3 regions of the Gilvimarinus sp. F26214L genome follow, and region 3 is predicted to be linked to each of the others. Evidence: predicted binding sites of a transcription regulator. Region 3 holds the regulator's gene; each other region holds the start of a gene.
What was found. Region 3 encodes LexA, which represses DNA repair genes until DNA is damaged. Its sites were predicted from a motif close to ACTGTNTNTANANACAGT; they were not measured.
Positions count from the first base shown of each region.

Region 1: the regulator LexA is predicted to act here: its motif matches at 5,877-5,894, upstream of argF (ornithine carbamoyltransferase).
Region 2: the regulator LexA is predicted to act here: its motif matches at 5,486-5,503, upstream of dinB (DNA polymerase IV).

Region 1 covers NZ_JBTIYG010000005.1:30,608-40,951, reverse strand. Annotated here, with positions in the region: gene ACURWW_RS07035 (ribonucleotide-diphosphate reductase subunit beta) at 1-658, opposite strand, end outside; gene ACURWW_RS07030 (ribonucleoside-diphosphate reductase subunit alpha) at 752-3,655, opposite strand; gene csrA (carbon storage regulator CsrA) at 4,402-4,632, opposite strand; gene argF (ornithine carbamoyltransferase) at 4,782-5,690, opposite strand; gene grxD (Grx4 family monothiol glutaredoxin) at 6,197-6,532, shown strand; gene ACURWW_RS07010 (protein kinase domain-containing protein) at 6,948-9,107, shown strand; gene ACURWW_RS07005 (AEC family transporter) at 9,117-10,073, opposite strand; gene ACURWW_RS07000 (DUF1289 domain-containing protein) at 10,145-10,330, opposite strand.
Region 2 covers NZ_JBTIYG010000005.1:98,623-108,966, reverse strand. Annotated here, with positions in the region: gene ACURWW_RS07305 (efflux RND transporter periplasmic adaptor subunit) at 1-1,027, shown strand, start outside; gene ACURWW_RS07300 (efflux RND transporter permease subunit) at 1,024-4,242, shown strand; gene ACURWW_RS07295 (hypothetical protein) at 4,386-5,210, opposite strand; gene dinB (DNA polymerase IV) at 5,632-6,723, shown strand; gene ACURWW_RS07285 (putative signal transducing protein) at 6,818-7,123, shown strand; gene ACURWW_RS07280 (DUF2383 domain-containing protein) at 7,350-7,808, shown strand; gene ACURWW_RS07275 (MFS transporter) at 7,862-9,250, opposite strand; gene ACURWW_RS07270 (DUF445 domain-containing protein) at 9,355-9,972, opposite strand; gene ACURWW_RS07265 (CgeB family protein) at 10,187-10,344, opposite strand, start outside.
Region 3 covers NZ_JBTIYG010000001.1:385,438-395,781, reverse strand. Annotated here, with positions in the region: gene ACURWW_RS01680 (hypothetical protein) at 1-229, shown strand, start outside; gene topA (type I DNA topoisomerase) at 656-3,364, shown strand; gene ACURWW_RS01670 (DUF6586 family protein) at 3,395-3,919, shown strand; gene lexA (transcriptional repressor LexA) at 3,990-4,595, opposite strand; gene nagZ (beta-N-acetylhexosaminidase) at 4,849-5,901, shown strand; gene ACURWW_RS01655 (hypoxanthine-guanine phosphoribosyltransferase) at 5,915-6,472, shown strand; gene ACURWW_RS01650 (S-methyl-5'-thioinosine phosphorylase) at 6,520-7,290, shown strand; gene ACURWW_RS01645 (cold-shock protein) at 7,820-8,032, shown strand; gene ACURWW_RS01640 (peptidoglycan binding protein CsiV) at 8,082-8,960, opposite strand; gene mfd (transcription-repair coupling factor) at 8,961-10,344, opposite strand, start outside.

The sequences.
Region 1 (10,344 bases), on a different contig from region 3:
CTTCGTCGATACCCAGGGACTCGATGCAATACTGATAGGCGTGGGTGTGAATGGCTTCTTCGAAAGCCTGGCGAAGGATGTATTGGCGGCACTCGGGATTGGTAATCAAGCGATAGATGGCCAGTACCAGGTTGTTCGCCACCAGCGAATCCGCCGTGGAAAAATAGCCCAGGCTGCGCATCACGATGCGACGCTCGTCCTCGCTCAACCCTTCGGCGCTGCGCCACAGGGCAATGTCCGCCGTCATGTTGACTTCCTGGGGCATCCAGTGATTCGCGCAGCCGTCCAGGTATTTCTGCCAGGCCCAATCGTATTTGAAGGGCACCAGCTGATTGAGATCCGCGCGGCAATTGATCATTGCCTTGTCATCCACCTCGACTCGCGCTGCGCCCATTTCCAGTTCCGCCAGACCCGGCGCCGGGTCAAGATTCTCCAGCGAAGCCCTTGCTGCGGCGATGGCATCCGAGTCCGGATCAGCGTCGTACCGGGCGCTCGGCTCGCTCACCGAGGGCGCCGGGGTTTGTGCCGGCTCAGGAGTTTCAGGCGCTTGCGCATCGCCGGGCGCCGTTTTCTGCGGAGCAGGGGTCGATTTTTGAGGAGCGGGTTTCGGCGCTTGGGCCGCCGGTTGATCGTCGTAGAATTCGTCCCAACTGAGCATAAAAAAACCTGTTACCAAATGAGTTTTTGCTGTGTGTTCAAGTCGCTGCCACGGGAGCCATGAGGCCCCCGTTCAGCCAGGGTTGGGCTTGCCCTATTGGCAAGCCTCGCAATCCGGATCGTCCAGGGAGCAGGCCTTGGGCACTTCAGCCGGTTGCGCGGCGGCCGCAGCACCGTTGCTTGCGGCCCCGTTGCTGGCGGACGCGGAGACCGCGTTCAGCGTGCCCGTGTCGACGGTGGATTTCTCCGTCGAGGTCGCTGCCAGTGCGCGCAGGTAGTAGGTGGTCTTCAGACCCCGGAACCAGGCCATGCGATAGGTCACGTCCAGCTTCTTGCCATTGGCGCCGGCGATGTAGAGGTTCAGGCTCTGGGCCTGATCGATCCACTTCTGCCGGCGGCTTGCTGCCTCCACGATCCAGCGCGGCTCCACTTCGAAAGCCGTGGCATAGAGGGCCTTCAAATCGGCCGGAATGCGCTCGATGCGCTGCACCGATCCCTCGTAGTACTTCAGGTCGTTGACCATGACGTTGTCCCAGAGGCCGCGGTCCTTCAGGTCGTGAACCAGGTAAGGGTTGACCACGGTGAACTCGCCGGACAGGTTCGATTTCACGTAGAGGTTCTGATACGTGGGCTCGATGGACTGGGATACGCCGGTGATGTTGGCGATGGTCGCGGTGGGCGCGATGGCCATCACGTTGGAGTTACGCATGCCCTGGGCTTTTACCGTTTCGCGCAGGGTGTTCCAGTCGAGAGTCTCGCTGCGGTCCACTTCGACAAACTTGGCGCCTCGCGCCTGCACCAGTTGCTCAAGCGAGTCGATCGGCAGAATGCCCTTGCTCCACAGGGAGCCCTCGAAGCTGGAGTAGCTGCCACGCTCGGCCGCCAGTTCGCTGGAAGAGCTGATGGCGTAGTAGCTGATCGCCTCCATGGATTCGTCGGCGAACTTCACCGCTTCGTCCGAGCCGTAGGCGATGCGCATGCGGTACAGGGCATCCTGAAAGCCCATCAGGCCGAGGCCAATGGGCCGGTGCCGCAGGTTGGAGGTGCGAGCCTCCGGAACCGAGTAGTAGTTAATGTCGATTACGTTATCGAGCATGCGAATCGCGGTTTTGATGGTCTGCTGGAGCTTCGCCCGGTTCAGCTGACCGTTCTCGACGTGCTGGGCCAGGTTCACGGAACCCAGGTTGCACACCGCGATTTCCTCGTTGGCCTTGGTGTTGAGGGTAATCTCGGTACACAGGTTGGAGGAATGCACCACGCCCACGTGCTGCTGGGGGCTGCGCAGGTTGCAGCTGTCCTTGAAGGTGATCCAGGGGTGGCCGGTTTCAAAGAGCATGCCCAGCATCTTGCGCCACAGGTCCACCGCGCGCACTTTCTTGAAGGGCTTGATCTTGCCCTGGGCGGCAAGTTGCTCGTACTCCTCGTAGCGGCGCTCGAAGGCCTGACCATAAAGGTCGTGCAGGTCCGGCGCGCTGCTCGGTGAGAAGAGCGTCCATTCCTTGTCTTCGAAAACGCGCTTCATGAACAGATCAGGAACCCAGTTGGCGGTGTTCATGTCGTGGGTGCGGCGTCGGTCGTCACCGGTGTTCTTCCGCAGTTCGAGGAACTCCTCGATGTCGATGTGCCAGGATTCCAGGTAGGCGCAAACCGCACCCTTGCGCTTGCCACCCTGGTTTACGGCCACGGCGGTATCGTTTGCCACCTTCAGGAAGGGAACCACGCCCTGGGACTTGCCGTTGGTGCCCTTGATGTAGGAACCCAGGCCCCGTACCGGCGTCCAGTCGTTGCCGAGGCCACCCGCCCACTTGGAAAGCATGGCGTTGTCCTGAATCGCCCCGTAGATGCCGTGCAGGTCATCGGGCACGGTGGTGAGGTAACAGGAGGACAACTGCGGGCGCAGGGTGCCGGCGTTGAACAGGGTCGGTGTTGAACTCATGTAATCGAAGGAGGACAGGAGTCTGTAGAACTCGATGGCCCGCGCTTCCCTGTCAGCCTCCTCGGCGGCGAGGCCCATGGCCACGCGCATGAAGAAGACCTGCGGCAGTTCGAAACGGATATCGTCGCTGTGAATGAAGTAGCGGTCGTACAGGGTTTGCAGCCCCAGATAGGTGAACTGCAGATCCCGGCTTGCATCCAGGGCCTGGCCCAGCTTGTCCATGTCGTACTGCAGGAGCTCCGGAGACAGAAGTTCCAGCTCGACCCCCCGGCGGATGTAGGCGGGCAGGGCTTTAGCGTACAGGGTATGCATGTCCGCCTGAGTTGCGGACTCGGCGATGCCGAGGAAGCCGAGGGCTTCGGCGCGCAGCTTGTCCAGCAACAGGCGGGCGGTGGCGTAGGAGTAGTTGGGTTCCTTCTCCACCAGGGTGCGCGCGGTGATCACCAGAGAGGTGTTCACGTCCGCTATGGAGACGCCATCATAAAGGTTGCGCAGGGCCTCGTTGAGAATCGCCTGGGGCTCCACATCCTTCAGGCCCGCGCAGGCCTCATTGACGATGACTTCGATGCGGCCCATATCCAGGGGCTGGACCGAACCGTCGTCCATGGTGACGTTGATGCGCGGCAGGTTGCTGTCGGTGGCTTCCTGCTTCGCCTTCTCTGCGCGGATGCGCGCCCGCTGCTCGCGATACAGAACATAGTCCCGGGCCACCTTGTGCTCACCGGAGCGCATCAGAGCCAGTTCCACCTGGTCCTGGATCTCTTCGATGTGGATGGTTCCGCCGGACGGCATGCGGCGCTTAAAGGTCGCGCTGATCTGCCCGGTGATATTCTCAACGGTCTCGTGAATGCGGCTGGAAGCGGCAGCGGTACCGCCCTCAACGGCCAGAAACGCCTTGGTCACCGCAACGGCGATCTTGCTGTCCTCGTAGGGCACTACGGTACCGTTGCGCTTGATGACGCGAATCCTTCCTGGCGCCGTGGCGGATACAGCGCTGTCCTCGCCGGACAGAGTGGCTGAACCAGGCTCTGCACTGCCTTCTATGGTCTGATCGGTATACATCGACGTCTCCGAATTAAGCGGGGTTGCTTTTCTTGCACGCGAGCGTGCTTATGGGCTTTCTTTCCTCTGTGCGCGGCATCCTTGCGGACGCTGCGCGAAAATCCAGAAGCCGGTACGTTCCAGTGTCCGGCTGTGATAGCCGGCGGAACGGCGGGCCTGCCTTCTGGCTCGGCTGGCCGAGTCGGACGGCCGGCCGGGTACAAATTGTCATTTGATGTAGGTGCTGATCGGACGGCATCGGCCATCCGAAACTAAAAGGGCCGCTGCCAAAACGCACCGACCCTAGGGAATTGAAATTTCGATCTATGTCCTGGTGGTACCGGGCATATAGCTGTCCTGATGGCTTTTATTTCACTCTTAGCTCGCAGACCACCGTCCGAACTGGAGGCAGTGGCGCTCTCTTTCCGTGTCGCTATGCCGTCGGGCGGGCTCCCCGGAGGGGCCCACCGGGCTGCAGGTCCGCTGCACCCCTGGAAGCGGGGTAGCTGGAGCGGAAAACCCAATATATGGGGGTGCAGCCGATTTGCGCTACAAGATAATGCGGTTAGCCGTTGAATGCAAGGCCATAACGGCCCTGATATCTTGTGGATAAAATGTGGGTAAGGAGCGGGGTCAGTGGGCGCTAATCGCCCGTGCGCGACAAGGCGCAGATCGACGCGCCCGGGGCCGTCGAGAGCGGAAATTAGATTATTTTGGCATAGTGGCCCGGGCCGGATATGTCGCTTGATTCTGGCCCGGGGATGAGGTTATTCGTTCAGGTCCGCGAGAGCGTCTTCCGTGGACTCTGAGGTGGTATCTTGGGCGGGTTGTGAGGACGTGTTGTCTCCGCGGCGGAGCACTTCCTCCCGGTGGACAGGCATGGACCGGGGGGCGTCGATTCCGATCCGCACCTGGTTACTGCGCTGCGACAGCACAGTGATTTTGATGTCGTCCCCTATCATGAAAGATTCGCCTTTGCGGCGACTGAGAATGAGCACGGCGGCTTCCCCCATCGTGGTGATCAGTTCAAACTCGTGCCCGGCAGTATATTCGAGGGGGAGGCCTGTGCCAGAGAGAGAGGAAATTTTAACCGGCAAATGAGAACCGGTTGGCGTTTGCGACCCGCCGGAGGGGATGGGTCGCCCGCCTACTGTGCCATCAAAAATTCCAGCAACGCCTTTTGCGCGTGCAGTCGATTCTCCGCTTCGTCCCAGACGACGGATGCGCCGGTATCCTCGAGGAGTTCAGCCGAGACCTCTTCTCCCCGGTGGGCGGGCAGGCAGTGCATGAAGATGGCGTCGGCATGTGCGAGGGCCATCAACTCGTGGTTCACCTGGAACCCGGAAAATTTCTGCAGCCGCGCCTGCTGTTCTTCCTCCTGACCCATGGATGCCCATACGTCGGTGCTGACCCAGTGGGCGCCGCGGATGGCTTCCCGAGGGTCCCGGAATACAGTGACCCGGTCGCGGTTTGCGTCCACCAGAGCTGCGTCGGGCTCGAAGCCGGGAGGGCAGGCAATGCGCAGCTCGAAGTCCCACAGGCGGGCGGCGTTAATGTAGGAGTGGCACATGTTGTTGCCATCGCCAACCCAGGTCACCACTTTGCCCTGGGGATCGCCTCGGTGCTCCACGAAAGTCTGCAGGTCCGCCAGCAGCTGACAGGGGTGGAACTCGTCGGTGAGCCCATTGATGACCGGCACCCGGGAATGGCGGGCGAAACGCTCCACGATCTCGTGCGCGAAGGTGCGGATCATGACCACGTCCACCATGCGCGAGAGCACGCGGGCGGAGTCTTCGATCGGTTCGCCTCGTCCCAGTTGCGTATCGCGCGGGGAGAGAAAAATGGATTGGCCGCCCAGGTGAGCCATCCCGGCTTCAAATGACACCCGGGTTCGGGTGGATGACTTTTCGAAGATCATCCCCAGAACCTTGCCTTTCATGCACTGTGGGTCCTTGCCCGCACGGTGAAGCTCCTTGAGCTCAATGCCTCGGTCGATCAGTTGTCGGAGCTCGCTGGTGCTCAAGTCCGTAAGTGTCAAAAGGTGTCGGCTGGCCATGGTGTTTACTCTCGCGTGTGGATCCGTGTGAAGGGGCGAAAACACCACCCGATCAATTTCGTTTGCAACAGTATCTGCTCTGCACGCCCGGGGCTTGGCTCGAGCTCGTGACCGCGGAGCCTGGAAGGTGCGCGGGAGCAGAAACAAAACAGGCAGCCCGGGCTGCCTGTCAGTGAAATTGTAAAAACCGTAAATATTATAAGTAAACCAGGGGCTTGGCAATTGTAAGTAAACCAGGGGCTTGGCAATTGGACCACGGCGGGGCCCGATGGGCGGTATGGGTCCGCGGCCAGCAGTTTCCATTTAAACCGCAGCCACCCTGAGTTAGAATGCAACAAATCCCGAGTGCTGGACTCGGTTATTGCCCGGCTTCAAATCAGCTCACATTCCTGCTGGAGCCGGAATCCACAGGGTCCGAAACCAATCCAAGTGCCCACACGGTGCAAATTTCAGCCCGCGGCCCATTGAGGTCGGGGTGACAGATGATGCGAGGTAAAGCTCAATCCATGGATACTCTTGAAACCATCAAGCAGCAGATCGCCGAAAACAAAGTCATTCTCTACATGAAAGGTTCCCCCAGTGCTCCGCAGTGCGGCTTTTCCATGCGCACATCTCAGGCGCTGATGGCTTGCGGGCAGCGGTTCGCCTACGTGGATGTTCTGGCCAACCCCGAGATTCGGGCCACTTTGCCGCAATACGGGAACTGGCCCACCTTCCCTCAGCTCTGGGTGAACGGTGAGCTGATTGGCGGCTGCGACATCATCACGGAAATGCACGAGAAGGGCGAACTCAAGCCCTTGATCGATGAGGCTGTGAAGACCGACGAAGCCCAGGACGGTTGAGTCCGTTTTAAGAAGCCCGTGCGTTCAACTCCCCGAACGCTCGTGTGAATGACTCGGCCGGTGCGCCCACTGCCCGGCCGGCTCCCGCCGGATTTATCTTCTCTCCTCTCTCCCGCTATCCACATCGGACTCCCGCTATCCACATCGGACTCCCGCTATCCGCAGGTCCCGCAACCCCATGAGCGCTCGCGCCGCATCCGGTCGATTTAGTATCGGCGGTTCACGCCGGGTTCAGCCAGCCGGCGCGTGAGCGCTTGATGGTCCCTTGTATCGGGCTTCTCTTCACGTTTTTCGGCAGTCGGCTAAACCCCGGACGGGCCTTGCGGTCAAAACTCGTCCTGTTCCGGGGCTGATCCTGTCAAAGAACCCCGGAGCGGCAGAACCTCAAAGCGGAACGGACGACGGGGAAGAGGTGATGGTGATCGAAGTTCCCGGTTACAGGATAGTTCGGCCCCTCGGCAAGAGCACTGTGGCGAGTGTCTTTCTCGCGGTGCACGAGAGTTCCGGGCGGCAAGTGGCGCTCAAACTTCTTCGCTCCAGGCACGGCGACGGCAGGGCATTCAGCACACGTTTTTTTCATCACGCGAGAGCGGTGAGCGAGCTGCGGCATCCCAACATCGCACCGGTTTATGATGCGGGCGTGCATCAGCAACGAGCCTATCTGGCGATCGAGCATGTGCGCGGAAGGGATCTGATGGAAGCGAGGCAAAGCTTCGCGCCCCAGCAAACCCTGCAAATCCTTCGGGAGGTTGCCGGCGCTCTGGACTACGCTGCCCGCCAGGGGGTGTTTCATGGGAATCTGAGTCCGGAAAACGTCATGGTGCGGGCAGGCGACGGTCGGGCGGTGGTCCTGGATTTCGGCCTCGATTCCCTGATCGGCGACGGCGCCGCAGACTCCCGCTCGGACATCTACAGTCTCGGCGTCCTCTTCTTTCTGCTCCTCACCGGCCAGTTCCCACCGACAAGTGACGAAGAGGGCGCACAGGACGTTAAAGGCGGCGCGATCCCGCGATTGCCAGGTCATCTTCGCATTTTTCAATCCATCGTCGATCGTACCCTGGCGCCGGACCCGGACCAGCGCTTGCAGAGCGGGGCCGAGCTGATTGCGGCGATCGGTCAGATCACCGACGAAGACATGGAAGCCATTGAGCTGGCGGTCCGCCATTACGAGGCTGCCCGGCGACGGGGTCTAACCGATGGCCCGACGCCCCACGAACGGGCTGCGGCTTCCCTCGAGAATGCTGTGGAAGCCGGTGAGGGCGAATCCACCGCGCAAGAAATTCCTGCGCCGGTATCCGAGGGCCAGCCCAGGGTGGCGGCAGCCGCTGGCAGCGGACACGAACGGCCACGCCGCGGGCGTTCGGCGATTGGTGTGTTCTGGCCGTGGCTGGCTGCGGCGATGTTGGTGCTGGGCATGGTCGCGCTCACCCGGTTTGCCGTGCACCTTCCGCCCGAAATTTCCCAAGTGGTGGATCGCCTGGTCAGTCGAACGGGAGAGTTGCGCGGAGTAGCCGACCCGGGGCCGCGTGAGACGCTTCCCGCCAAGGCGAGCCCCGGGTCCGAAGTGCCAGCGCCGGACCCGACCCCCACCCCGGTGCGGGGATCTAGCTCGGGCGCGGAACATCCGGCCGAAGCTGCGGAAGCGGCAAGCGCGAACAAGGCCCTCTCCTCGTCGGAAGTCCGGCAGCTGTGGACGCAGTTGGATCGGGATTTGTCTCTTGCCCCGCGCCTCGCCGAAGCGTATCGGCGCGGCGATTCGGCGGATGCCGAGCTGGCCCTTTCCCGCTTGGCCGATCGTCTTCACCAGCACATCAACCGCGCCCTGGAGGGGAGAAATGTAGCCCGGGCGGAACAGGTTCTGAAAATTTTTGAGAACACGTTTGCGGGCCATCCGGATGCGATCTCCGAGCAACTGAAGGAGCGGGCAACAGGAATGAAACGCGCCGCCAGGCTGGTGGAGCAGGGCGACGCATTGTTAGCCGAGGACAAGTTGACCGAACCTCGCCATGAAAACGCCTACCAGCTCTATGGGCGCGCGCTGGATCTGGACCCCGACAATCCCCAGGCGCGTGCGGGCCTTCGGAGAATTCCCGAACGCTATCTGGAACTGGCCCAAGCCAGCCTCCGGTCCGGCAATCACCAGTGGGCGATCGAGTTAGCGTTGCGAGGCTTGCGTGTGGATGGGAAGCACGAGGGGTTGTTGTCCATCGTAGCGGGCGAGGAAGGCGACGGCGAACTGGAAAGCGTCAGAGTTGCAGCGCGGCGGCAGATGACGGCGGAAAACTACCTGACCCCAGCCGGCAGCAGTGCGTTCGACTATTACTTGCGGCTGCAGGACCTGGACCCGGGCAGCGACGAAGCCAGGCTTGGGATCGCTCGCATCGAGCGCGAACTGATTCGCAGCAGCGAAACCTTTATCAATCGCAACCAGTTTGATCGGGCGCGGGAGGTTCTCATTCGCGCACGAGAGGCTTTCCCCGAGAGTCGTCGGTTTCAGAGTCTGGAGGATGCCCTGGAGCGCGCACAGCTGTCGGAGTTGCAGGCAGGGCGCTCGGAGGTCTCGGGACCACAATGAGCCACTGCATCAAATCAGATTCATTGCTTTCAGGATGACGATGCCGCCACTGACGCTCAGAACGGAAGCCAACGTGGACAGCGCGACGATATTGGCTGCCATGCTTCCCTTGCCGCCCATGGCATGCACCATGATGTAACTGGCCGTGGCGGTCGGGGTGGCGGCCATCAGGAACACCACACCCAATTCCATCGCGGTAAAACCAAACGGATAGGCGATCAGCACCGTCGCCGCCGGCACCAGCACCAGCTTCGCGATCACCGTCAGCACCGGCACATTCGAGGCCAGGCGCAGTTCCCTGAGGCTGATACTGCCGCCGATACAGAGCAGGGCCAAAGGCAGAGTCATGGCGCTGAGGTACTCTCCGGACTGCATCAGCACCGGGTGAAGACCAATCCCCAGATAGGACCAAAGAAGCGCAAACACGATGGAAATGACGATCGGATTTTTGCCAATGTTCCAGGCGATTTTTTTCAGCATCGCCTCACTGCCAGCAGCCAGGGTCCGGGTGAGGATGTACACGGACAATACGTTGTACAAAATGGTGAGCACGGCCATGTAGATGGACGCGATGGCGAGCCCCTCCTCGCCATAGGCGTTCGCGCAGAATGCGAGACCGATGATACCCATGTTGCCGCGGAACGAGCCCTGTACGAAAATGCCCCGTTCATCCCGTTCCCGTACCAGCACCCGAGAGGCGAGCTGCAGAACAACGAAAACCGCGACCGTTGCCAGCACGCCCACCCCCAGCAAGCGGAGATTGAGTACCTGATCGAAGTGGGTTTTGATGATGCTGATGAAGAGGAGGGTGGGAAGTCCCACCGAGAAGACCAGCCAGGAGGCTGAGGTGATGAACCCCTCGTTGATGACCTGCAAGCGTTTGAGCACAATCCCCAGGACCACCAGCAAGAAAATCGGCGCGGTAATGCCCAGGGCAAAGTTCAGGGTGGCGAGATAGGATGTCATCAACTGCAGTTCCAGCTTGAAGCTACTTCAACCGCTCGGGTGGGCCCGCAGGGCGGTCTGCATCCCAATGTTCAATCCAGCCGAACCGAATGCTTGCGCCCCCGACGGGTCGCCGCATTTTCCAGTACTTCCTGTTTTTCTTTCGCCGTCAATTGTGACCAGCGGGCGATTTCCCCAGCACTGCGATAACAGCCGATACAGAGATCCTCTGCGTCGAGGGCGCAGACCGAAATGCAGGGAGAGCGGGGTTCGTCCATGGGAAGTACATTGG
Region 2 (10,344 bases), on a different contig from region 3:
CAAGGAAACCGAACCGCCACAGAAAAATGCCGAAGTTCAGCCAGCGCAGGAAACAAAGGCGCGAACCGAGGTTCGCGCCCGCCACATCCAGGCACAGGAGTACCCGTTGATTGTTTCCGCGACGGCGCAGACCGAGGCCAACCGCTTCGTTAACCTTCGCGCGGAGGTGGGCGGCCAGGTGGACAAGCTGCCGGTGGCGGAAGGAAGCCAGGTAAATGCCGGTGACGTTATCTGTCGTCTCGCCGTGGAGGACCGGGCCCAGCGCCTGGAGGAAGCCCGGGCGTCGGTTGCGCAGGCGCAGATCGACTACGACGGCGCCCAGCGCCTGGCGAGTGATGGACTTCAGTCGCGAACTGCCATTGCTTCTGCAAAAGCGCGACTCGAATCCGCCAAAGCCAATCTCCTGCGCCGCGAGATCGACCTTGAAAAAACCGAGATTCGCGCACCCTTCACCGGAATCGTCGAGGATCGTCCCGTGGAGATCGGCGATCTCATCCGGCCGGGAGATACCTGCGCAACGGTTATCGACCTGAATCCACTGGTGGTCAGCGCCCAGGTTTCCGAGAAGGAGGTGGGCCGCATCACGAAGGGCAGCACGGTGAAGGTGCAACTTGTCAGTGGCGAACGCAGGCAGGGCACGGTCCGGTTCATCGCCCGGCGGGCAGATGAGGTCACCCGAACCTTTCGCGTTGAAGCGGTGGTGGACAACCCCGAAATGAAAATGGCAGGCGGTATTACCGCCGATATGTCGATCGAGGTGGGTACAGTACCCGCACATCTGATTTCGTCTTCCCTGCTCACCCTGGACAGCACAGGGGAGTTGGGCGTGCGGGTGCTGGATCAGGACAAGCGGGTTGAGTTCTACAACGTGGAGCTTATCGGCGATGCAGGTGATGGGGTGTGGGTCACAGGCCTGCCTCAGTCCACCTTGCTGATCACTGTGGGACATCAATACGTGGGCATCGGCGAGCAGGTGGCCGTGAGCCTTGAGGAAAATGCAGCAGCAGCCGTGAGTGCCATGCGATGAGCTTTCTTGAAAACGCGGTATCTCACTACCGCAGTACCCTCAGCATCCTTTTTCTGATCGTAATCGCCGGGTTGGTGGCACGTTCTTCGATGACCACCGAAGCGAACCCCGACGTCTCCGTACCACTGATCATGGTTCAGGTGTTCCATGACGGTATCTCGCCGCAAGACGGCGCGCGCATGATCGTCAAGCCTCTGGAAAAGGAGCTGCGGGCGCTTGACGATATCGATCAGGTCACAGCCACAACTCGCGAATCCATCGCCAGCGTAGCGGTAATGTTCGAGGCGGATGCAGATCTGGACAAGGCGATGGAGGACGTCCGTGCCGCCGTCACCAGAGCGCGCGCCGAGCTTCCCCAGGAGTCTGAGGAGCCCGTCATCATGGAATTATCCGCCGACGGCGACCTGACGCTGATCGTGACCGTGGGCGGTGAGAATGTGGGTGAGCGAGTCATCTATGATGTGGCTCGGGACCTGCGCCGCAAGATCGATTCGCTGGCGCTGGTGCTGTCCGCCGAATTGGTGGGGCATCGCGAAGAGGTGGCCGAAGCGGTGATCGACCCGGTCCGTCTCGAGCAGTACGGCATCACCAGCGACGAACTGAGTCGTGCAATCGCCACCAACAATCGTCTGGTGCCGGCCGGGGAACTGGAAGCGGGGCAGGGGCGATTTTCAGTGAAGGTGCCGGGTCTGATCGAAACCGCGGAGGATTTGTACAGCCTTCCGATCAAATCCACCACCAGCGGCACAGTGGTCCTTGGGGATGTGGCCGAGGTTCGTCGAACCTTCAAGGATCCCGCCGGTTTCAACAGCGTGAATGGCGAACCGGGCATTGCGATTCAGATCAGCAAACGCACCGAAGCCAATGACATAGAGATGGTCAACGCCGTGCGCGCCCTGGTGGAGTCAGAGCGACCGCGCTTCCCCCATGGGGTCGAGGTGGGCTATACGGCCGACATGTCCGAGTTCACATTGAGCATGGTCAGCGAGATGCAGGGCAATATCCTGACGGCCATGTTGCTGGTAATGATTATCGTTGTTGCCGCACTGGGCCTGCGCTCGGGGATCATCGTGGGGTTCGGGATTCCCTTCTCCCTTCTGTTTGCCCTGGTCGTGACTTATGCCATCGGCTTCTCCTTCAATATGATGGTCATGTTCGGCATGCTGCTCGCCCTGGGTATGCTGATCGATGGCGCCATCGTCATCGCCGAGTTTGCCGATCGGAAAATGGCCGAGGGCATGAGCGCTGAGCAGGCCTATGGCAGTGCGGTCAAGCGGATGTTCTGGCCGGTGGCCGCCTCGACGGCCACCACCCTCGCTGCCTTTCTGCCGATTATGTTCTGGCCGGGCGTGGCCGGTGAATTCATGCGTTACCTGCCCGTCACGGTTTTTGCGGTACTGACCGGCTCGTTGCTGTACGCACTGCTGTTCGGCCCCGTGGTCGGCTCCGTGCTGCCGGGTTTTATCGCCGCGCTGCGCCGCCTCTTTCGCATGCCGCAAGCGGTCGCCGCCAAGGATCAGACCTCCAAACAGTATCTGAAGGACCTGGAAACCTGCGATATCGACTCCCTGCGCGGATTCACGGGTCTGTATGCACGGAGCCTGCGTACACTTACGAATCGCGTAGGTCGTACGGCGGTTGGGGCTGTACTTTTGCTGTTCGGGATTTTCTATCTGTACGGCAGCTTCAATGCGGGAGTCGACTTCTTCGGCGACTCCGAACCCAAGTACGCCACGGTTAAAATCCGGGCCCAGGGAAACCTGTCCGTGCAGGAGAGCCGTGAGCTGGTACAGGAGGTGGAGCAAATCATTCTCGATGTGCCGGGCGTTCTGGTAACCACGGCGTCCAGCAGTAGCGGTGGCATTTTCGGCGGCAGCGATTCCGCCAAGGATCAGATCGGCCAGATTGTGGTGGAACTGGCGGATGCCGAGGACCTGGAAAGCGGTACCGCGCTCAGCGTAATCTACGAAATCCGGGACCGGACGATAAACATTCCCGGCATCAAAGTGGGTGTGGATATTCCCGAGGGCGGTCCCCCGGTGGGGCGGCCCGTTAACGTCCAGTTGGAATCCCATAACCGCGACAAGCTGATTGCCGAGGCGCGGCGGCTACAGGCCCATATGGAGAACAACATCCCCGGGCTGGTGGACGTGGTGGACAGCTCCCCACTGCCGGGTATCACCTGGGAAATGGAGGTCAACCGCACCCTCGCCGCACAGATGGGAGCCAACGTCACCGAAGTGGGGCGCGCGGTTCAACTGGTGACCAACGGCATCAAGCTCGGTGAGTACCGGCCCGATGACGCGGAGGATCCGGTGGATATTCGTGTGCGCTTTGCCGAGCAACACCGCGGTATCAAGGCCCTGGACCAGCTCCGGATCAACACCAGCGGTGGTCCTGTTCCCATCAGCACCTTTGTCCAGCGGGTACCGCGGCCCAGTGTGGACAAAATCGACCGTGTCGATGGCATAGAGGTGATGACGGTCAAGGCGGGGCTGGCTCAGGGTGTACTGGCCACCGACATGGTTCGGGAGATTCAGGCCTATCTGGACGAGAACCCCGTGGATCCGGAGGTGAACGTCGTATTCCGCGGCAGCAACGAAGAGCAACAGGACTCCCAAGCCTTTCTTGCTGTTGCGTTGCTGCTGTCCCTGTTCCTGATGTTCATCCTGCTTGTAACCCAGTTCAACAGCTTCTACCAGTCGCTGCTGATCCTCTCGGCCGTGATCATGTCCACGGCGGGGGTTCTGCTGGGCCTGCTGATTTCTCAATCCCCCTTCAGCACAATCCTGACCGGGACGGGGATTGTGGCCCTGGCGGGGATCGTGGTGAACAACAATATCATCCTGATCGACACCTACAACGTGATTCGTCGCGAGCGCCCCGATGTGGAGCCACCGGTTGCCGCCGTCATGGCCAGCGTACAGCGGCTGCGCCCGGTCTTTCTCACGACCTTTACCACGATCCTGGGGCTGCTCCCGATGGCCCTGGGTCTCAGCGTGGACTTCCTCGGACGCAGTGTCGCCCATGGGGGGCCCATTGCGACCCAGTGGGTGCCGCTGGCCAGTGCCATCGTCTATGGCTTGAGTTTCTCCACTCTTCTCACCCTGTTACTCACGCCCGTGCTGCTGCTGTTGCCGAGACGCATCAAACAGGTGCTGTTCCGCCGCAGTCAGCGCTCTGAGGCGCAGCTGGTTGCGGGAAGTAATCAGTAGGCAGGGCTGGTTGTTCCAGGAGGGAACGAATCGGCGTGAGGGCACATCGGCCGCGTTTGAAGGGATGCATGAAAAGAGCGCACCAGGCCGGTGCGCTCTTTTTCAGGGGGCGGGCGGCCTGCAGCCGCTCGCCCCCGCGCGGTTTAGGCGTTTGCTGCTGCGGCTGATTTTGCAGATCGACCTTTACGTTTGGCCGAGGCCGCTTTCCTGGCCTTACCTTTGGCGGCTGCCGGCTTAGCCTTGGTTGCGCGCTTGGCGGGCTTCTTTGCAGACGCCTTCTTCTTGGCTGCGCCGGTTTTGGCCGCGCTGGCTTTCTTGCGGGTTGCCTTCTTTGCCGTGGTCCTGGATTTGGCGGATTGACGCTTTTCCTTCGCTTTCGCCTTGGCGGCGGCTTTTTTCGCAGCGGCCCGGGCTTTTGCAGCCTTCTTCTTCTCGGCAGCTCGGGCTTTTGCGGCGGCCTTCTTCTCAGCGGCCTTGGCTTTGGCCTTGGCTTTCTTCTCAGCGGCTTTGGCCCGGGCCGCAGCCTTCTTCTCGGCAGCGCGCTCCTTGGCGGCCCGCTTCTTCTCCTCAGCTTTCACCTTCTTGAGGATCTTGCTCTCTTCGCGGGCAACAGCTTTGGACAGCTCGGCTTCGCGCTTGCGTGCGGCCTTGATCTCGCTCAGCTGGGCCGCCGCTGCCGCGACGCTGCTTTTCAGGTCGGCGACGGTCTTGCGGCTGCTTTCCACCGCTTTGCGAGCGGAGGCAAGCTGGGCTGCCTTGGCTTTCTTCTTGCGAAGCCCGGCCACCTTCTTCTGAGCGGCTTGTGTCTTCTTCGTCTCCTTGGCGACCTTCTGCTTGAGCTGCTTCAGCGACTTCTCCGCTTCCGCTTCCTGTTTGCCCCGAGCCTTGTTTAGCTCCGCCTTGACCTTGGCAAGTTCCTGTTCCAGTTTGCTAACAGGATCCAACCTCTTTGATTGACGAGCTGCCATAGTGTGCTTCCTTCGTTGTGGTTTGAGTGAAAAAGAAATGATGAAACGTCGATGAAAATTTGCTTGCCGTCGCGGCTGATGAATCGAATGAAATGAGCCCGGAATTTTTATAATGGCGCTAAATTAAAACTTTTTGAGTAAAGGTCAAGTTTTTTTTGGCCGGCAAGGGCTTACAGCTGACGAACCGGTGCTCCCGGCTCGGTTGCCTGGGAAGAAAAACCGAGGCCCCAATCGCGAAAGATCGCGGCCGTAAAACGAAAAAAATTGCGTATATAACTGTGCGCACGTACAGTTAACAACCTGCTTCCTCTTTGCGCGCGAGAGCAATGCACGGGCGAACCGCCACCAGTGCCGGCCGTGAGCAGGAGCGCAGGAACCTTCAATGCGGGTTTGTGCCTGGACTCAGATACAGCGGATTTCGATGGAAGGCAGCGAACAGAACAACCAGATCCAGCGCAAGATCATCCACTGTGATGCGGATTGCTTTTTTGCCGCTGTGGAGATGCGCGAGGACCCCAGCCTTCGGGGACGCCCGCTCGCCGTCGGAGGGGCATCCGAGGGGCGCGGCGTGATCGCAACATGCAACTACGAAGCGCGCAGTCATGGCGTCCGATCCGCGATGCCCTCCGCCCAGGCCAGACGCCTGTGCCCGGATCTGTTGATCGTTCCCCCGAATATGAACCTCTATCGGGACGTTTCGTTACAAATTCGGGAGATCTTCCACGGCTATACCGATCTGGTGGAACCTCTGTCTCTGGATGAAGCATTCCTGGACGTCAGCCAGACCACCCAGTGCAAGGGGAGCGCTACCCTGATCGCGCAGGAGATTCGCCAGCGGATCCGGGACCAGTTGGGCATTACGGTGTCAGCCGGTGTTGCTCCGAACAAATTCCTGGCAAAGATTGCCAGCGACTGGCGCAAGCCCGACGGTCTTACTGTCATCGAGCCTGGTGGAGTCGCCGACTTCGTTCGCGATCTTCCGGTTAGCAAAATCTACGGCGTCGGTCGCGTCAGCGCCCAGAAGCTTCACAACATGGGGGTGGAAACCTGTGGCCAACTCCAGGCCGTGGACGAACTGAGCCTGGTCCGGCAGTTCGGTTCCATGGGGTTGCGCCTTCATCAGCTAAGCCGCGGAGTGGACGACCGTCCAGTCAAGTCAACCCGCAGCCGGCAGTCGGTCAGCGTGGAGCACACCTATCCCGCGGATCTGCAGAGCGTCGAACGCTGTCTGAATGAGTTGCCCGCGTTATACATGCAGCTGCGCAGTCGCCTGCGTCGCCTGGACAAGCGTTATCGGGTGGTGAAGGCCTTCGTCAAAGTGAAATTCACCGACTTCACTACCACCACTCTGGAGCGGGCCGGCACCGGGCTCAATCTGGACGATTATCACAACCTCTGCAGCGAAGCGTGGCAGCGGCGCGCCCAGCCTGTCCGCCTGCTCGGCCTGGGGGTCCGGCTGCTGGACCTGGAGGATGACGGCTTGCTGCGTCAGCTGGACCTTTTCGACCACTGAGACCGCCGTGGCTGGCGAGTGGTATGCTTGGCCCGCGCCCCACCGGTTAAGGCGGCGCGGAACAGTTCGCGGATACCTCCAACTGGAATCGCCCATGAAGCTCCTGTACACCCACCCCAATCGCCTGCTCGTGGAGAACGCCCGCAATATTGTGGAAAACGCGGGAATCCAAACCGAGTTGCGCAACGAATTCGCCGGCGGAGCCATTGGAGAGCTGGCGCCCATCGAAGCGTGGCCGGAGATCTGGGTGCGGGATTCCTCCTTCGAAGCGGCCCGCAAACTCATCGAATTCGCCTATTCTGACAACCGAAGCTCAGATTGGACCTGCCCCGGCTGCGGCGAGCAGAACACAGCGAGCTTCGAGCACTGCTGGAAGTGTCAGCACGAGAGACCCGCCTGAGTGGGGCGCGTCAGGGATCTTTGTAAGCCGTGCAGCCGGTAGCGCTGTGCCTCGCGGTTTTCCTTTACCTTTGCAGCTTTGGTGGCGCGCGATGCGCCTGGTGTGAAGCGCCGAAAAGTCCGGGTTTGAAGGGCTGTACAGCGGGAAGCTCTGGCGCGAGCAGCCCGCTGGCGCGGTTGTTGCCTCACCTGACCTATCTGTCCCTGCGTCAGAAAAGGAGGATGATATGGCTACAGCAGGTCAGCATAGTGAAAGTGATGTAAAAACGCTTAACTCGTTCCTGAAAAATGAACTCGCCGCCGTGGAAACCTACTCCCAATGCATCGGGAAGGCGGATAGCCCGGACATCTCCACAAGCCTGTCGGAACTGCAGCGCTCTCATCAGCGCCGCGCGGAGTTGCTGCGTCAGCGCATCCAGTCTCTGGGCGGAACGCCGGCCGACAGCTCGGGTATGTGGGGCAGCGTCGCCAAGATGCTGGAGGGCGGCTCGCGACTGTTCGGCGAAAAGTCTGCGATTTCGACGCTTGAAGAAGGTGAGGATCGTGGTCGTGACGACTACCGGCGCGATGTGAGCAAGTTGTCCCCGGATCTGCAGCGTTTTATTCAGGACGAGATCATGCCTGAGCAGCAGCGCAGCCACGACGCCATGCATGCGATCGAAGAGCAGGTGAAGCGCCTGCATTGATGCTGCTGACCCGGCTCCAGTCCGGAGCCGGGCATTACAGTCCAGCCGGACGTTCAGGCGGGCCGGCTTTCTTCGTCTTCCGGCTCCAGTACCGCTTCTCCATCGACGGGCTCGCCCGCTTCTTCGTGCAGCTCTTCGGGGTCGGGCATCAGCATCTCCAGCTTGTCCGCAATATCCCATTCCGCCGGTTCCCCCGGATGGTGCTGTTCGAATTCTTCGTTGCGCGGGTCGATCTCGGTCAGCACCGGTGTGGAAATCGGGTTGGTGGTCACGAACTCCACTTGATCCTCCAACGGCACCTCGTCGCCCTTGTGGAAGACCCACTGAATCAGTGTGGCACCGGCCAGCATGGCCGCGCTAATCATCGAGAACAGCGCCGCGTCCCCGATGACCCCCATGAGAAAGGCGATCAGCAACGGGCCGGCCATGGTGCCGATTCCGTACACCCGCAACATGGTTGCGCAGGCGGCTACCAGTTGATCCTGGGGCAGGTTGTCATTGGTGAGCGCGACGCTAATGGGGTAGATACTCGCAGTCAGGGCAAAGAACGCCCCGCTCAAGCCGAACAGGGCTACAGTGGACTGCTGGCCGACCAGGGCGGCACCGCCCGCCGTCAGCGCCCCCACCAGCAACAATCCGACCAGCACGGGTAACCGTCCTTTTTGATCCGAAAGCCAGCCTGCGGGCCACTGCAGAAGAATCGCGCAGACGATCGTGAAGCCCATGTAGCGCGAAATCTCCGTCAGCGGCAGACCCGCGCGCGAGGCGTAGACCGGTCCGAGAGCCACAAAGGCGCCGAGCGAAAGGCCGGAAATCAGCGCACCCGTCAAACCCGACGGCGCGTGTTTTGCGAGGTCCCGCATCCCGAGTGCGGCGTGATGACTGGGCGGGGTAGGGATCAGGCTCTGGGTCAGTGAAAGCGGGACCAGGGACATGACCACCAGCATGGCCACCACCGTATAGGCGACGAACTCAGCGGGATTGTTGAGCCCCACAAGCAGTTGGCCGAGGGATGACGCAAGATAGAAGTTGATGGTATACACGCTCAGCAGCTTGCCGCGCGACTCGTTGGTGGCCCGGTCGTTGATCCAGCTTTCGGTTACCGTCATCAACCCCGCGAGGCAAAACCCGATGATCAGCCGCATGACCATCCATGCTTCCGCGTTGACCACCAGCGGGTGCAGCAAGGTGGTGGCACAGGCCAGGGCCGCGTAAACCGCATAAGCGCGAATGTGACCCACCTGGCGAATGATGTTGACCCCGTAAGTGGCTCCAAGCACGAACCCCAGGGAGTAGAAAGCCAGCACCAGGCCGAGGGTGGTATCACTCACCGCCTCCATGTCCAGGCGCAGGGAGATTAGGGTGCTGAGCATTGCATTGCCGCTGACAAGCAAGGCAAGGCTCATGAACAGGGCGGTCACAGAGAGAATAACGGTTTTCATACTGCCGAATTGGGTCCTTTTGGGTTCGGTTTCACAGCACCGCATTGCGGCGAGGGCTTTTGGCCCGCTACGGTTGCATACATGTAAATGTTGCAGATGAAGGTTTAGCGTGCAATCAGGATAAAAGCCAGTTGCAGCACGCCGATGATGAAGCCCAGCACCGCACCCAGGAGCTCGATAAAATGAAACTCCTTGGCGACGATCTGGTACAGGATTCGTTCCAGACGATCCGTGGGAAATGCCCTCACCCGGTCCTCCACCAGCTGCTCGATATCCAGTGCCCCTTCTTTCGGGGTGGTGAGGGTTTCCACCAGGGCGGGGAGCTGCACCATCAGTTCGTCTGCGAAAGCGCTCTTCAACTTGGACAGCGCCCGGGAGCGAAGCAGCAGGCTGGATACGGGTATCGCTTTGCGCAGCTTGTCCCGGATGAACTTCTCGCTTTGGGTGTCGATGAACTTCGCATAAATGGAACGACTGCGTTCATTGGTCAGTTGTTCAATCAGGTCATCGGAGGATAGCAGCTCCGTGGCGACGATCCTGCCCAACTGCACGGCGATGTCCTCCTGGCGGCGGGGCAGGATCCCCTGGAGAGTAAAAAACAGCAGCTTTTTGGGCTCCCGCGGGTGGAACAGCATTTTGATCGCGATGTAGTTGGTCACCCATCCGATCAGAGCTGTGATGAAAGGCAGGGAGTAGATTGCGAGGGATTCATCCAGATTCATTACAGAGATTCGTTTCCGCTTGCCGGCCGCCGCCCGCAGCCGCCGATACACTGAGATTACGGTCCGGAGCGTCGGCCGATGCTCTCAGTGTACGCTTAAGCGGCTGGGGATTCATGACCTGAGTCGAAGCGCCGGTGCTACAGGGTTTCGACTTTGAGTGACGAAGGCGCGGGATGTTCATCGGGCGGCGTTTCACCGCCCGCGGTCGGAAAACTCAGCGGCTCGCGACCCGGCCCCCGCTGATCGGCTCCCGGAACGATGTGGCACCGGTGGAAGGCAGCGGGGGGCGGGCCGCTTCCCGCCAATACTCCTCCAGCTCCATGGCCCGGTGATCGCAGGTATGCTCTTCCAGCACCCGGCGGTACATGGCCT
Region 3 (10,344 bases):
CCACGAGGGGCATTTCCAGGGCTACTGGAACTGGCAGGAAGGAATGGTGGCGGACAGTAAGTGGCACGACCCTTTGCGCGCCATGGTGTCCGATCTTCCCCCGGATGCGGTGGCGCTGGAGAACAATGCGCACGGCCTCTGGCTCTACTGGCGAGAACGCGGAGCGCCGGAGGCGGTGGACCGACTCGCGGCCACCCTTGAATCGCTCAAGCGGTATGGGGCGGCCTGAGCGGTGCCACGAACTTCAATGCGAGGACGCTGTCTTGGCCATTCGAGCCAAAGAGCCATGGTGCCCGTCTCGCAACGGGGCTGTGGTGTCGGATGTTGGGGCAAATCAAGCGCTTAGCTCTTGCTACAGCGCTTGGGTTCGGAGCTCGGGCGGCCCGCGCGAACCCCCGCTTCAGAGGCCTTCGAGGCGTCCTCGCGACAAAAGCGGAAGCTGAAATTGACTTGACCCCCAAAATCTGAGCCTATATATATGCGCACCCATGGGTTCCGGGGGACGGTTTCCGGGAGCGGCAGGCGCAATGAAATGAGCCAGAATCCGCTTGATCGGTGCTCGAGCGCGGGGCGTGCGCTCCGTCAGCGTGGTCAGATTGTTACAGCGTTCGCGTCACGCACTGCTTGAACGCCGTTTATTTAATAGAAGGGCAGCATGGGAAAATCCTTAGTTATTGTCGAATCACCGGCCAAGGCCAAAACCATCAATCGCTATCTCGGCAATGAGTTCATTGTTAAGTCCAGTGTCGGACACATTCGCGACCTGCCCACCAGTGGGGGTGCGAAAAAGCCCGTGGATCCCAAAGAGCGTGCGCGACAGGCGGCGATTACCCGAAAAATGTCGCCCGAGAAAAAAGCCGAACACAAGTTGCAAAAATCCCGTGAGCAACTGATCAACCGCATGGGAATCAATCCCGAGAAAGGATGGGACGCGCACTACGAAATTCTTCCGGGCAAAGAAAAAGTCGTCAAAGAGTTGCGGGACCTGGCAGCCAAAGCCGACACGATTTACCTGGCAACGGACTTGGACAGAGAGGGAGAGGCCATCGCCTGGCATCTGCGCGAAGCCATTGGTGGACAGGAGGATCGGTATCGCCGAGTCGTATTTAACGAGATCACCAAGTCCGCGATTCAGGAAGCCTTTGAGCATCCGGGTCCGATTGATCAACACCGCGTGGATGCTCAACAGGCCCGCCGTTTTCTTGATCGGGTGGTGGGCTACATGGTGTCTCCGCTGCTCTGGGAGAAGATCGCGCGCGGGCTCTCCGCCGGGCGGGTGCAGTCGGTAGCAGTCCGTTTGGTGGTGGAGAGGGAGCGGGAAATCCGCGCGTTCATCCCCGAAGAGTACTGGGACGTATTCGCCGATCTGACAACCGATGCGGCAAATAACATCCGCTTCGAAGTCAAGAAGCATCAGGGCAAAGCCTTCGAGCCAAAGAACGAAGAGCAGGCCCTGAAAGCGGTGCGGGAGTTGGAAAAAGCCGGCTACCAGGTCGCTTCCCGCGAGGACAAACCCACCCGCTCCAAACCCGGTGCTCCCTTCATTACCTCCACGCTCCAGCAGGCGGCCAGCACGCGATTGGGTTTCGGTGTGAAGAAGACCATGATGCTGGCCCAACGGCTTTATGAAGCCGGCTACATCACTTATATGCGAACCGACTCCACGAACCTGAGCCAGGAAGCCCTGGGCAGTGTGCGGGACTACATCGTTGACCAATACGGTAAAAAGTATCTGCCCGATGCGCCGAATCGCTATTCCAGCAAGGAGGGCGCGCAGGAGGCCCACGAAGCCATTCGACCATCCAACGTGAAGGTCCAGCCGACTCAATTGAGCGGCATGGAGCGGGACGCGGAGCGCCTTTACACCCTGATCTGGCAACAGTTCGTCGCATGTCAGATGACGCCGGCCGAATTTACCAGTACGTCCATTACAGTGAAGGCCGACGACTACGAGCTGCGTACCCGTGGCCGCATCATGCGCTTCGACGGTTTCATGAAGGTGTTGCCGCCGATCTCCAAGAAAGACGAAGACGTGGTTCTCCCGGATGTAAAAGTGGGGGACGACCTAAAGCTGATCAAGCTTACACCCAACCAGCATTTCACCAAGCCGCCGGCCCGCTTTACGGAAGCCAGCCTCGTCAAGGAACTGGAAAAGCGGGGAATCGGCCGACCCTCAACCTACGCGGCCATCATCTCCACCATCCAGGACCGCGGTTATGTGCGAGTTGAAAACCGTCGCTTTTACGCGGAGAAGATGGGCGACATCGTCACGGACCGCCTGGTGGAAAACTTCCACGAGCTGATGGACTACAGCTTTACTGCAAAAATGGAAGAGTCGCTTGATGAGGTGGCAGAAGGCAGCAAGGAGTGGCGCGCACTCCTGGACGAGTTCTACCGTGAATTCACCGCCGAGCTTGCCAAGGCGCAGGACGCGGAAAAGGGCATGCGCCGCAACACGCCCACTGAGACGGACATCAAATGCACCCAGTGCGGGCGCAACATGCAGATTCGAACCGGGAGTACGGGAGTCTTCCTGGGCTGTTCGGGCTACAACCTCCCGCCGAAAGAGCGCTGCAAGCACACCATGAATCTCGTCTCCGGCGATGAAGCCGTGAACGTGGACGAGGATGAAGAAGCCGAGTCCAAACAGTTGCGTTCGCGCCGGCGTTGCAAGCTCTGCAATACTGCCATGGACAGCTATCTGGTGGACGAGCGACGCAAGTTGCACATTTGTGGCAACAATCCCGATTGCAGCGGCTTTGAGGTGGAAGAGGGCGCTTTCAAGATCAAGGGCTACGAAGGGCCGGTGATCGAATGCGACAAATGCGGCAGCGAGATGCAACTCAAGACGGGCCGCTTCGGTAAATACTTCGGCTGCACCAACCCGGAGTGCAAGAACACCCGCAAGCTGTTGCGCAGTGGGGAGCCGGCACCACCCAAAATGGATCCTGTGCCCATGCCCGAGCTGCAGTGCGAGAAGGTCGACGATACCTACGTATTGCGAGATGGAGCGTCGGGCATCTTTCTGGCTGCCAGCCAGTTCCCCAAGAACCGGGAGACGCGTGCGCCGCTGGTGGAGGAGCTTCTGCCGCACAAGAGTGAGATCGACCCCAAGTACAACTTCCTGTTTTCCGCGCCCACTGAAGACCCGGAGGGGAACAAAACAGTGGTTCGCTACAGCCGGAAAACCAAGGAGCAGTATGTACAGTCGGAAGTGGAAGGGAAGGCAACCGGCTGGAAGGCCTTCTATGAAAATGGACGCTGGGTGAGCAGCGGCGAAGTCAAAGGTGCCGGGCAAAAAGCCAGCAAACGTAAAACGGGTAGTACGCGTACTGCCAGGAAGCGCAGCGGCGCCAAGGTTTGATGCGTCTCAGGCGCTTGTACGGAGGCCTGAATGGCCGGAGAACTGTTTTATTCCGCAATCGTCAATCAGAAGCTGGCGTTCGCTCGCATCGCGCTGGCAGCCAGCGACGCGCAACAGGATGACATCAACGGCCGGGTCGCTCGGCATGCTCATCTGGATGCTGCCGTCGGCCAAATGTGCTGCGGACTGAGCTATTTCGTCGCGGAACTGGCGGAGCAGTACAATGTGAATCTGGACCCCACAGGGGAGCAGCTCCCGGAGCTGATGGAAGGCCTCGCTGAGCGCGCACCACAGGCCACTGAGTTGGGGGAACTGCTGAACCTGCGCAAGCAGAATGATTCATGGCTGCGGGAGTTGCTTCGGGCCAGACGCAATCCCTTGTATCTGGCACAGCGATTCAGGAGCGAACACGGCAACTCTGTGAACCCGGCCTCGATTCCCGCCGTCGACCTTACAACGGTGGATAACGCCACTGCGCAGGAATTGGTTGGAAGCTGGTGTCGGGCGGCTCAAAGCCTTGTGGACCGGTTACGGGCGTCACTCCATGAGGAATAAGCCCGTCTGCTAGCGAAGGTCTGGCAAACCCTGCGCGAGGTCCAGACCAAGGGCCGGAACGCCCCGCAAATCAGCCGCCCCGGCGGATTACGCCCACACTCAAACCTTCAATGGAGAAGTCGTCATCTTTGAGGTTGACCTCTATGATGTCGAAGTCCGGGTTTTCCGGTACCAGCTCCACCTGCTGCTTGTTTCGCTCCCGGCGGAACCGTTTGACGGTCACTTCTTCACCGATCCGGGCCACCACAATTTGCCCGTTGCGCACCTGGGTGGTTCGGTGGACGGCGAGGAGGTCTCCGTCAAGGATGCCTGCATCCTGCATACTGTAGCCCTTCACCCGTAGCAGGTAGTCGGCCTGGGGAGAGAAAAAAGAGGGCGAGATATCGCAGTAGTCTTCGATGTTCTCTTCGGCGAGGATGGGATTGCCTGCTGCCACCCGACCCACCACCGGCAGCCCGTTGTCTTCATCCGGGATGCGAATGCCCCGGGAGGCACCGGGCACCATCTCGATGGCTCCCTTCCGTGCCAGGGCCCGAAGGTGCTCCTCCGCGGCGTTGGCGGAACGGAAGCCCAATTCTTCGGCAATTTCGGCCCGCGTGGGTGGATAACCCGTTTCGCGGATGTAATCGCGGATGAGGCGAAGAACTTCTTCCTGTCGTTCGGTCAGTCTGATCATGCTCTTGTCGGCTCCTTGTTTTCAGCAGGCTGTACGCGGCACTGCGCGCTCCGCGCAACGGCCCCAGGCACGGAAGAAGCAGGATCTGGTGCTTTGTACAGTGACTGGTATTATATCCAGTGCCCAGGCGGATGCAAGCGACCAGGCAGCTGCTGACCGCTCGGCGTTAAGCGGCGGGGCTTCACGGAAAGCGGATGACGAAGGGGGTAAACTGGTATAAGTTTATCGGCCTCTTTCTGACGTAGAGTAAACCATGGCAGCCAACCGGACACATTCCGCCCATCCCCCCGGCCCCCTTATGCTGGACCTGGAGGGGTTGACCCTGACAGACGATGAAAAGAACCTGCTGCGGGAGCCCCTGGTTGGAGGGGTAATTTTCTTCAGCCGGAACTTCCAGTCCCGCGGGCAGTTGGAGGCCCTGGTCGGCGAAATCCGTGCGGTACGCCCCGAGCTTCTGCTGGCCGTGGACCAGGAAGGCGGGCGGGTTCAGCGGTTTCGCGAAGGCTTCACACGCCTGCCACCCATGCAGAGCTTTCTGTGCGGCTACCGGGCGGATCCGGCCGCCACCCTCGAACGGGTCAGGGATGCGGGCTGGCTGATGGCGGCGGAGATCCTCGCAGCCGATGTGGATTTCAGCTTTGCGCCGGTGCTCGATGTGGATGAGGAGCACTGCAGCGTTATCGCTGACCGGGCTTTTTCCGCCGACCCGCAGGAAGTAAGTCGCCTTGCTGAAGCCTTCATAGAGGGAATGCACGAGGCCGGAATGGCGGCGACGGGCAAGCACTTTCCCGGACACGGAGGGGTGAGGGGCGACAGCCATCTGGTACTGCCGATTGATGAGCGCAACTGGCGCGAGGTGGAAGCGCGGGACTGGCAGCCCTTCCTGCAACTACGCGCGATCCTCGATGCGGTGATGCCCGCGCACATCGTCTTTCCGGCCGTGGACGAACAACCCGTCGGCTTCTCGAGGCCATGGTTGCAGGAAAAACTGCGCGGCCAGCTGGGCTTTGAAGGGGTCATCTTTTCGGATGACCTTTCCATGGAGGGCGCCGCCGCAGGCGGCAGCTATGGAGACCGGGCCGAGCTGGCGCTTGGCGCCGGCTGCGATATGGTGCTGGTCTGCAATAACCGCAGTGGTGCCCTTGAGGTCCTTGATCGTCTCAAGCGCAATCCGCCCGACGTTTCTCCACGACTGTCCACCATGCGTAAGCGCCGTGATTGGGACTGGTCTGCGTTACAGGCAGACCCCCGCTGGCGGCATTGCCGGGCAGAGTTGCAGGCAGTGCAGGATGCAAGCCGTGGGTGATTGTTCGTCATCTATGAGCAGTGAACGTTTTTCTGCCGGACATCTGATCGAGAACAGCGATTTACTTTACACCCAAGGGCAGATTGATGAGGCCATTGCAGCATTGGCCAGGGACATCAACGCGCAACTGGCTGGCGGTGAATGGCTGATGCTCTGTGTCATGAATGGCGGTGTGGCGTTCTCCACCCAACTGATGTTTCACCTGTCCATGCCGCTCAGATGGGACTACATCCATGCGACTCGCTACGGCGAGGCACGCCAGGGCGGGCGTCTCGACTGGCATGCGCAGGCCCGGGAAGTGATCGAGGGTCGTCGCGTATTGCTGGCTGACGATATCCTTGACGAAGGTTATACCCTTCAGGCACTGACCCGCTGGTGCCGCGACCGGGGTGCAGCGGATGTAAAAACGGCCGTAATGGTCCAGAAGGACCACGCGCGGAACCGCGCGATGAAGCAGGCAGATTTCACCGCCCTGACAGTTCCGGACCGCTTCGTTTTCGGATACGGAATGGACCTGGAAGGCTATGGCCGAAACCTGCCGGGCATCTATGCAGTGCGCGACAAGAAATAACACAAATCAAGACGCGCGCAATCGCAACGCAGACAAGATCCAACCAAATGGCTACACACACCGTTCATCTCGCTGTCATCGGCGGCTCCGGGTTCAACAGTTTCGACGCCTTGGAAGACGCGCAGACCGCAGTTCGTGACACCCCTTTTGGTGAAGCGGCGCCTGTCACGGTCGGTAGGCTGGAGGGGGTGAAGCTCGCATTCATGCCGCGCCACGGCCCCGGCCACAAGGTTCCGCCTCACCGGATCAACTACCGCGCGAACATCTGGGCACTGCACGAGCTGAAAGCTGCGAGAGTGCTTGCGATAAACGCGGTTGGCGGAATTCGTGCGGATATGGCGCCCGGGTGCCTGGTGTGTCCGGATCAAATCGTGGATTACACCTGGGGGCGCGACCACACCTTCTTCGACGACTGCGGCGAACAGGTGAATTACACGGATTTCGAACATCCTTATAGTCCAGAGTGGCGCCAGCGCCTGCTGGACCTTGCACGGGAACGCAATCTGCAAATTATTCCCAACGGGGTCTATGGTTGCACCCAGGGGCCGCGGCTCGAAACCGCCGCAGAAATCCGTCGCCTGAGAAACGACGGCTGTGACCTTGTGGGAATGACCGGTATGCCGGAGGCGATACTCGCGCGGGAATTGGGATTGCCGTACGCGGCGCTGGGGCTGGTTGTGAATTGGGCCGCGGGTCTCGATTCAGTCCCATTGAGCCTTGATAGCGTCTACAGTCAACTCGCCGTGGGTGTCGAGGATGCAAAGAAGCTGATCGGGATGGTGCTTTCGAGCCTCGCTACTCAGAACGCGCGGATATAAGACATTTCGGTGAGGCTCCAAGCTATTTGGCGGCATCAGCCCGACGGTTCCGGTTCGCGGTACCGAAAATTTGGCGTACAAAGAAGTTTGTAGGCATGTAAACGCTGCACGCCAACCACCCTTTTTGTTATTTTTTCACCGTGCGGAACGCCGAATGTCGAGCAACGTCGGTCCTCGATCGGTGAGGTTCAGGTGGTCTGATGATGGCGAGGCCGGTATACCGTTGGTTCGGGTGGCCCGGGTAAGCGGCCTTGCACAGCGATAAGCTCAGGGAAATACTCGATAAAAAAATCCACCCTTTTCCGCGGTTGGGTGACTTGAGTAGCAGAGCCTCGTCGGTTAGTCTCGGAGCGCGAGGCGGCAGCCGCGACAAAAGAACGTCCTGGGAGTGGACCTGTTTCGCACAGCGGAAGTGAGTTCCCTTCTGGTGAGCCGAATGGGTTCGGATTCAGCAAAGGGGTCGGTATCATTTGAAACAACATGGAGATGCAGCAGTACATGGAGTTTCATAACAATAAGAGGTAGCAGTATGAGTGATCGATCTAAAGGCACAGTCAAATGGTTCAATAACGCCCGTGGCTACGGCTTCATCACCTGCGGTGAGCACAGCGACGATATCTTCGTCCATTATCGCAATATTCGCGGCGAAGGCTTCCGCTCGCTGAGCGAGGGTCAGGAGGTGGAGTTCGCCATGCAGAAGGGGGAGAAGGGCTTGCAGGCTGAAGACGTGGTGTGCCTGTAGCAGGGCCCCGGAGCGCCTGGCGGGCTCCAGGACCTGAAGGGTCGATTACCTAGTCGACTCTGTTCTCTTCGGATTCTTTTTCATACGGCGTGAGCTTCACGAGCACGCCCATCTTCGGGTGGTCGATGTAGTGAAGCTCTTCGCTTCTCATGCGGCGTTCCTGCTGCATCCCGACAATGTTCTCGACCACATACGGCTGAGACAAAATCTCGTCGAACTGATCTTCACGACCCTGATTGAGCTGATGCCAAAGACCGCTGCCCCGGTCATCAATGGTGAACAGCTGATCGGCCTCAAGGGGCCGGTTGGGTGGCCAGGGCAGGGGAGGCCAGGGTGGGCGCTCCTGGCCGAAGTTGGTTGCAAATCGGGATAACCATAAATCGGTTTCAATATGTAGATAGGTTCGAAGATTGAGGTTGATGCTGCCCTCCAACTCGTGATGATCCCCGAACTCCTCCCCGCCGAAGATCAGGATGCTCGGCTCACGGCGGTTTTCCACGAAAGGTTGTCTCCAGCCGCCGTGGAACAGCACACGGTACTGTCGGCCTTGCCTGAGGCGGCGTAGCTCGGCATTCAGACCCAGCTGGTCATCGGGCAGAAGCACGTACGCCTCATCGTCGGAACTGCCGGATTCACCCCGGCTCTCGCCGATCGGCGATCCCTCTTCTACTGTGGTGGGTGCATCGGGGTCATGCAGTTCCCGCCACCGCAGGGGGTAATCCAGCTCGATGTCGGTACGCCAATTCTCTTGACCGTCCTGGGGGTCGCCACCCTGCTCAAAGACAATCAGCTCGACCTGGTACCAGCGCTCTTCACTTGCAGTGGTCTGCCCCCAGGCCGGAAAGGCGGCGAGAACCAGCACGCACATCACGCTGAAACCGCGCACGATGGTGTGCACAGGGTGGCAATTGGAATTTGATGAATTCATTTAGGCTGCCTGTTCTTTGCGGGAGAGGAGGTCCAGGACCTGTTCGACGGCGTCGAACTTGGCTTCGCTATTGTCCATATCGGCGCTGAATTTTAAATGATTAGCACCGCTGAGTTGGAAGTTTTGTGGTTGAGTTTGCACCAGTTTGACGATTACCAGGGGATCTACGCTGGTGTGCTGGGCAAACTCGATACGCCCGCTCTGGCCACCGGCTTCCAGTTTGGCAATGCCCAGGGCGGCCGTCCGGAGTTTCATCTCACTAATGCGGAACAGGTTCTTGGTCGCGGGGGGCAGGAGGCCGAACCGATCGATCATTTCCACCTGCAGCTCCCGCAACTCCTCCTCGTTCTGGGCTCCGGCGATGCGCTTGTACATGATCAGGCGGGTGTGGACGTCGGGCAGGTAGTCGTCGGGGATCAGCGCGGGAACGCGCAGATTGATGTCCACACTCTCGGGCTGGGACAGGTCCACGTCCGGCGTCTTGCCTTCCCGCAGCGCCTTCACCGCCCGGTCCAGAAGCTCCATATACAGGGAGAAGCCGATGTTCTGAATCTGCCCACTCTGTTCATCGCCCAAGAGCTCGCCGGCTCCGCGGATCTCCATGTCGTGAGTCGCCAGCACGAAGCCGGCTCCGAGATCAACGGTACTGGCAATGGCGTCCAGGCGTTTGACCGCATCCTTGGTCATCTGCTTGGGGGGCGGTGTAAGGAGGTAGGCATAAGCCTGGTGGTGAGAGCGCCCCACGCGCCCGCGTAGCTGATGCAGTTGAGCGAGGCCAAACTTGTCCGCCCTGTCTATGATGATGGTGTTGGCATTGGGCACATCAATGCCGGTTTCGATAATCGTGCTGCAGACCAGAACGTTGGAGCGTTTGTGGTAGAAGTCGCTCATGACCTGTTCCAGTTCACGCTCGCGCAATTGCCCGTGGCCAATGGCAATGCGGATCTCGGGAAGAATATCCTGGAGTTCGCGGGCCGTCTTTTCGATGGTTTTCACCTCATTGTGCAGGTAGTAAACCTGCCCTCCGCGCAGAACCTCCCGCGTAATGGCTTCCTTTACAAGGCCCTGATCATGCTGGCGCACGAAGGTTTTGACCGAAAGGCGCCGGGCCGGCGGGGTACTGATGATGGACAGGTCGCGAATGCCGGACATGGCCATGTTCAAAGTGCGCGGAATCGGTGTGGCGGTCAGGGTGAGAATGTCCACCTCGGAACGCAGCGCTTTGAGTTGATCCTTCTGTCGCACGCCAAAGCGGTGTTCCTCGTCGATGATCAGCAGGCCCAGCTTCTGATATTCGATTCCCGACTGCAGCAGTTTGTGGGTCCCGATAAGGATGTCCACCTTGCCGGCACGGAGGTTGTCCAGCACTCCTTCCACTTCACGT